Regions from separate parts of the Pararhizobium sp. IMCC21322 genome, predicted to be linked through region 2. Evidence: riboswitches for the same ligand, from Rfam matches in the RefSeq annotation. Region 2 holds a riboswitch; the other holds the start of a gene.
The links. A riboswitch is a leader RNA that binds a small molecule or an ion and turns the genes downstream of it on or off. The one in region 2 is predicted to bind thiamine pyrophosphate.
Positions count from the first base shown of each region.

Region 1: it holds a riboswitch for thiamine pyrophosphate, as region 2 does, so the genes downstream of both, RAL91_RS20160 (ABC transporter permease) here and RAL91_RS11520 (hydroxyethylthiazole kinase) in region 2, are expected to answer to the same signal.

Region 1 is NZ_CP132335.1:4,250,886-4,254,216, reverse strand. It holds gene RAL91_RS20165 (hypothetical protein) at 1-1,014, shown strand, start outside; TPP riboswitch at 1,054-1,197, shown strand; gene RAL91_RS20160 (ABC transporter permease) at 1,260-2,057, shown strand; gene RAL91_RS20155 (ABC transporter substrate-binding protein) at 2,072-3,004, shown strand; gene RAL91_RS20150 (hypothetical protein) at 3,049-3,331, opposite strand, start outside.
Region 2 is NZ_CP132335.1:2,415,162-2,418,492, forward strand. It holds gene RAL91_RS11515 (xanthine dehydrogenase family protein molybdopterin-binding subunit) at 1-1,182, shown strand, start outside; TPP riboswitch at 1,267-1,378, shown strand; gene RAL91_RS11520 (hydroxyethylthiazole kinase) at 1,369-2,130, shown strand; gene thiE (thiamine phosphate synthase) at 2,127-2,777, shown strand; gene thiD (bifunctional hydroxymethylpyrimidine kinase/phosphomethylpyrimidine kinase) at 2,774-3,331, shown strand, end outside.

The sequences.
Region 1 (3,331 bases), 1.8 Mb from region 2:
ATGGATGATGCAGCTGACGAGCAGGATGACTATTATGATGAGCCCGAATTAGTATCTGATCGACCTGACCCGCGCGCTGAGCGTGACCAACGCGGAGGACGCGGTGGCGGCAGGGGTAACTCCGATACATATTATGATGATCGTCAGCCTTATCCCGGCGAACGTCCAAGACGCCGCATCTGGCCCTGGATTCTCATACTTCTGATTCTCGTTGCACTTGGTGGCGGCGGCTGGTGGGCATTCCAGAACCAGGAAAAGGTGATGACAACCTTTGAAAACTGGCTTGATTATGGATCGAGCGATGTCAGTCCATTGCAACCTGCTATCGGCGAAGGCGCTGCTGCTGGCGATGGCCCAAGGCGGATCAACGCCAACGAAGATGCTGAGTCTTCGAAAAATGATGGTCGCATCATCGATGATTCAGGACAAATGAACCCTGACGTCGAACAGGGTGATGATGGATCCGCCGTCGGCGAAGGCGTGTTGCCGCAACGTGCCATTTTGTACGAAGAAGGTGCTACAGCCGAGGATTCAAGAGCTGTTGCCGGTGGCACATCCTGGAGCCTTGGAGACGACAATGGATCTCCAATCATTATTGGGCGGGTGGAAATCCCCCAGCGCCGCTTGTTCTTCGATATCATTATTCGCAAAAATGAAGATGATTCCCTTGCCTCCGCCAGTCACCTGGTAGAAATATCCTATCAGGCGCCGCCGCGATTTGTGGGCGGTGGAATTGAAGATATTCCTGCATTGCTGCTGAAAGGCAGTGAGGAAGCACAAGGCGAATTGCTGGCATCGGCTGGCGTCAAAGTCTCTGACACGCTGTTCTGGCTGGCGCTTTCCGCGACACCTGAGAATGAGGTGAATAATCTGAAGCTGCTCCGTGAAGGCAGTTGGTTTGATTTGCCAGTTCGTTACAAAAACGACAAGCGCGCTATCGTCACACTTGAAAAAGGGCGCGAAGGTGAAGTCGTGTTTGCACAGGCTTTGGAAGCCTGGAGCCGAGGAAACTGATCTGGCGCTTGAAGCGCAAAGAAAATCTGACTAAGCTAAAGTTGTTTCGAGGGGTGTCCCGGCGTTAACGGGGCTGAGATGGAAGCAGGTTCATGATCCGATATCGGATTTGGACCGCGCGTTTCCGGACCCTTTGAACCTGATCCGGATCATGCCGGCGAAGGGACGAAGACCTGTATTCTCCGTTTGCGTACCTTTCCGCATGGTCCTCTGTTTTTGAGGGCTCCACTCGCGTGACACACAGCGTGAACACGACCACAACACACAGACGAATTACTGGCGTGCTTTTGCGCGCATTGGTTGTTTGCGCCTTGCTGATTGCTGTCTGGCAGGCGGTTGTCGTTCTATTTGATCTGCCACCCTTTATGCTGCCGGGACCCTTTCGGGTCGCTGCCAGCCTGGCCAATAATTTTTCCTATCTGTTGGGTCATGCGGCCATCACCGCAAGCGAAATTCTGCTTGGCTTGTTGCTGGGCCTCGTGCTGGGCGTTGCGACAGGGCTTTTCATGGCGATGTCACCATCGGCAGAGCGGATGGTGTTTCCGGTGGTTCTGGCGACACAGGCCCTGCCGGTCTTTGCCATTGCACCGCTGCTGGTGCTTTGGTTCGGTTTCGGGCTTGCGTCGAAGGTTATCATGGCGACGCTGATTATCTATTTTCCCATCACATCGGCCTTTTTTGATGGTTTGCGGCGCACAGACCCGGATTTGCTGGATCTGGGGCGTATTGCCGGGGCCAGCCCTTTGCAAAGTCTGCTCCACCTACGTTTGCCATCCGCATTGCCGTCCTTGTCATCGGGACTGCGGGTTGGTGCCAGCCTTGCGCCCATTGGCGCCGTCGTGGGGGAATGGGTCGGGTCTTCTGCCGGGCTTGGCTTTGTAATGCTGCATGCCAATGGCCGAATGCAGACAGATTTGATGTTCGCTTCACTTTTTATTCTAGCGGTGTTCGTGGTGCTGTTGCGCTTCGGGACCGACCGACTGACGCGCCGACTGGTGTTCTGGATGCCGGAACACCAGCCACAATCAATCAACGCCACATAAACAGGATTTCTTACATGCGTTACTTCTTCAGTGTTCTCTTTCTAATTTCCAGTTTGTCGGGGGCTCATGCTCAGGAAAAACTGACCGTTTTGCTGGACTGGTTTGTCAATCCCGATCATGCACCGCTTATTGTGGCGCAGGAACTGGGCCTGTTTGAGCAAGCAGGCCTGGAGGTCGAACTGATTGCCCCTGCCGATCCATCTGCGCCACCACGGCTTGTGGCAGCCGGCCAGGGTGATATTGCAATTTCCTATCAGCCAAGCCTGCATCTTCAGATCAAGGAAGGCCTCCCGGTTGCCTGGATTGGAACGCTTGTGGAAACACCGCTTAATTCCCTGGTGGTTCTGGAAGACAGCCCCATTCAGTCCATCGCGGATCTGAAGGGAAAGAAGGTCGGGTTTTCAGTTGGTGGCTTTGAAGATGCTCTGCTGGGTGCCATGCTGCAGGGTGTAGGTCTCAGTCTTGATGATGTGGAGCTGGTGAACGTCAATTTCTCACTTTCGCCTTCACTGATCACTGGCAATGTTGATGCAGTAATTGGTGCCTTCCGCAATTTTGAGCTTAACCAGATGGATATTGTTGAGCGCCCCGGACGGGCGTTTTACCCGGAAGAACATGGTGTTCCTGTGTATGATGAGTTGATCCTGATTGCCCATATGGACAAGACAGATGATGCGCGTTTTGCCAAATTTCTGAGCGCTGTTGAAACAGCCACAATCTATCTGACAAACCACCCCGAGGAAGCTTTGGAGTTGTTTGTCAAAGCGCATCCTGATTTGAACGATGAGTTGAACCGTCGTGCATGGTTTGACACGATTCCAAGGTTCGCCAAACGTCCGTTCGCCTTTGATGCAGCGCGCTACAAGCGTTTTGCTGCGTTCATGAAGGAACGCGGCCTGATTGATGAAGTGCCTGATATGGCGCGTATCGCAAGACCTTTGAACTGAGTCCGGCTTAGGGTCTGGGCCAATCGGAAGAGTGAGTTCAGACCCTAATCTTCGGACGATCTGGGCAAGGGATTGCGGGAGAGGAGAGACCACATCTCCTTGTTGGTCTTCATCGAGCCACGCGCTTCAATCTCGATCAAAAGCGCCCTGGTAACATCCAGATTAGCGCCAACAATCTGTGCAAGGGTTTGAATGCTCATCCAGCCTGCGCCTTCGGCTCCCTTCAATGTGGTTGTCAAAAGTTTTTTTCTGGCCAGATCGATGCGCGATTGTTTGCGGCTTTGCAGGATGTGTGTGAGCCATGTACCTGAAATGGCAGCCAAACCG
Region 2 (3,331 bases):
AGGGGCGCCGGACGTCCCGAGGCTGCCTATCACATTGAGCGTCTGGTCAATGAAGCGGCCCGGATAACAGGGCTTGCACCTGAAGAGATCAGACGACGCAACTTCGTCAAGCCAGAGCAAATGCCATACCGCACACCGGGTCGCCGCACCTATGATACGGGTGATTTTGCTGGCCAGATGGATGCAGCGCTTGCAAAAGCGGATTATGCAGGCTTCGAGACGCGCCGACAGGCAAGCGCTGCCGAGGGAAAATATCGTGGTTTCGGATTTGCCACCTATGTGGAAGCCTGTGCCTTTGCAGGATCTGAAGAAGCCCGCATTGAGTTGAATGAAGATGGGTCCGTTACATTGTTGATTGGGACGCAATCCAATGGGCAGGGACATGAGACAGCATATGCCCAGTTCATCGCAGGTCATCTCGGGCTGGACTATGACAAGATCAATGTCGTGCAGGGTGATACCGACAGAGTACGGCAGGGCGAGGGGACTGGCGGTTCCCGGTCTATTCCCCTTGGCGCAGTATCCGTAGAATGGGCCGCAAAGTCTCTGGCTCAGAAAATCAAGGAGAAGGCGTCCGACGAGTTGGAAGTATCGGCGCAGGATTTGGAGTTGCAGGAGGGCGTGGTTCGCGTTGTGGGGACCGACCGACAGATCACCCTGGCCGAAATTGCGCAAAACAGCAGCGAGCAGCTATTTGCTTTGGAAGAATTCAAGCAAAATGAAGCGACATACCCCAATGGCACACACGCGGTGGAACTGGAAATCGATCCGCAAACCGGTGTCACAAAGCTTCTGAATTATACCATCGTTGATGATTTTGGCGTGACTGTGAATCCAATGCTTTTGGCTGGACAAATTCATGGTGGTGTCGTGCAGGGCATTGGACAGGCGCTGCTTGAGCACACGGTTTACGATGAGGATGGCCAACTGCTGTCTGCCAGTTTCCTTGATTACTGCATGCCGCGCGCAGACGATGTTGTCGATTTCAACTTTGAAACCCGAAATGTGCCTTCAAAAACCAATGCGCTTGGCATTAAGGGAGCAGGTGAGGCTGGATCAATAGGATCGTGCCCTGCCATCATGAACGCTGTTGTGGATGCGTTGATGCGGGGCGCAGGAATTACACATTTTGACATGCCGGCTACACCATCACGTGTCTGGGAGGCGTTGCAGGCCGCCTAGACGTGAGGACCCAACCGCCAAATTGAATTCAGATCCTGTTGCATGCTTGCCATTGCCAAATCAGAAAAACATGGTAAACGGAGAACTCACTCATAGGGGTGCCGATTGCACAATCGTGATTGGCTGAGAGACGTATGGTCAACCCTGACAACCTGATCCAGATCATGCTGGCGGAGGGAATGAGGTTTGAACGATAAAGACAGTCTGAACGATAAAGACACATCTCCCGAATTTCTGAAAGCGGAAGCAGCTTCATCGCTGGAGAGCGTGCGCGCTGCGCGGCCGCACGTGCATTGCATCACGAATTCTGTGGCTCAGACATTCACTGCCAATGTGCTTCTGGCCCTTGGCGTAGAGCCATCCATGACCATCGCACCTGACGAGATCGGGGCATTTGTCTCTGCTTCCGACGCGACATTGATCAATCTGGGCACATTGGACGCTGACCGCCGTCAATCGGCGTTGATTGCTGCTGAGACAGCGAACGGTCTTGGCAGACCTTTTGTGCTGGATCCGGTCTTCGCGCATAAGTCGCCATCCAGAAAACAGCTCGGCGAGATAATTTTGGCGCTTGAGCCAACCGCCATGCGCGGCAATGCCGAAGAGATATCAGGCATTAAGGCAAATGCCAGCAAAACGGTGTTGGCTGAAACCGGTATCACAGACATTGTGCGGTTTGGCGGTAGAACAGTCCGGCTGCAAAACGGCGATCCCCTGATGGCCAAAACCACCGCAGTCGGATGTGCACTGGGCGGGGTGATCGCAGCATTTCTGGCAGTCGGGAATGACAGGTTCATTGCTGTAACCGCTGCGCTGATGAGTTTTGGTGTTGCAGGTCAAATAGCAGCAGACAAGGCAAAAGGCCCGGGCAGTTTTGTACCGGAATTTCTGGATGCGCTCTACCAGTTAACGCCCGCTGACATCGAAAAACTGGGACGCATTTCATGAGCAAGGTTGATCTTTCCCTCTATGGCATTCTTGACCCCCGGCGATGCCTTGGCCGCGACTTGGGCGAACTGGCCGATGCTGCAATTTCCGGTGGCTGTACCCTGTTGCAACTACGCGACAAGGAAAGCTCCACACGGGACATTTTGTCGCGCGCAAAAGCCATCAAATCAGCCATTGCGGGGCGGGTACCGTTTCTGGTGAATGACAGGGTGGACGTTGCGCTGGCCAGTGGCGCTGATGGTGTGCATATCGGACAGGACGATATGCCAGTGGCCGATGCACGCCAATTGTTAGGGCCGGATGCGATCATCGGCCTGTCCATCAAGACACGGCAGGACGCTACGCAATTTCCGCGTGAAGGTCTGGATTATGTTTGTATTGGCGGTGTGTTTGAAACGCAGTCAAAGGACAATCCTGTCAGCATCGGCATTGGTGGATGGGCCGAATTGGCAGCGCTTTGTCGCGAACGAACGAGCGCACCAATTCCTGTGGGAGCAATAGCCGGAATTGACCGTCACAACGCGTCTCAGCTGATCACGGCCGGCGCAGATGGGGTTGCGCTCATCTCCGCAATTTTCATGGAAGCTGATGTGCAGGCTGCTGCCACGGAATTTCATAAAACCATTCATGAAGCACGAACGCTATGACCGCTTCAACAACACCTATTGCGCTGACAATTGCCGGATCGGATTCAGGCGGCGGGGCAGGAATTCAGGCAGATTTGAAGGCATTTTCTGCCATGGGCGTTTATGGGGCCAGTGTACTGGCCGCATTGACTGCACAGAACACACTCGGTGTGACGGCCATCCACGATGTCCCGATTGATTTTGTCACAGCACAGATGGATGCGGTTTATTCCGATCTTGCAGTGGTTTCCACAAAGATTGGCATGTTGTCCCAGACAGCCATTATTGAGGCTGTTGCAGCCGGTCTTGAACAGCATGGAGCGAGACAGATCGTTCTGGACCCGGTGATGGTTACCACGTCCGGTAGCCTGCTGCTGTCAGAAGATGCGGTTGAAAGTTTGAAAAAAGCGCTGCTTCCGATGGCTGATCTTATCACGCCCAATCTTTTTGAAGCGGCGGTCCTGCTGGGTGACGAACCTGCCCTGGACAAAGCGGGTATGGAAGTCCAGGCCAGACAATTGCTTGAGATCGGAGCAAAAGCTGTGCTGCTGAAAGGCGGTCATTTTGACAGTGAA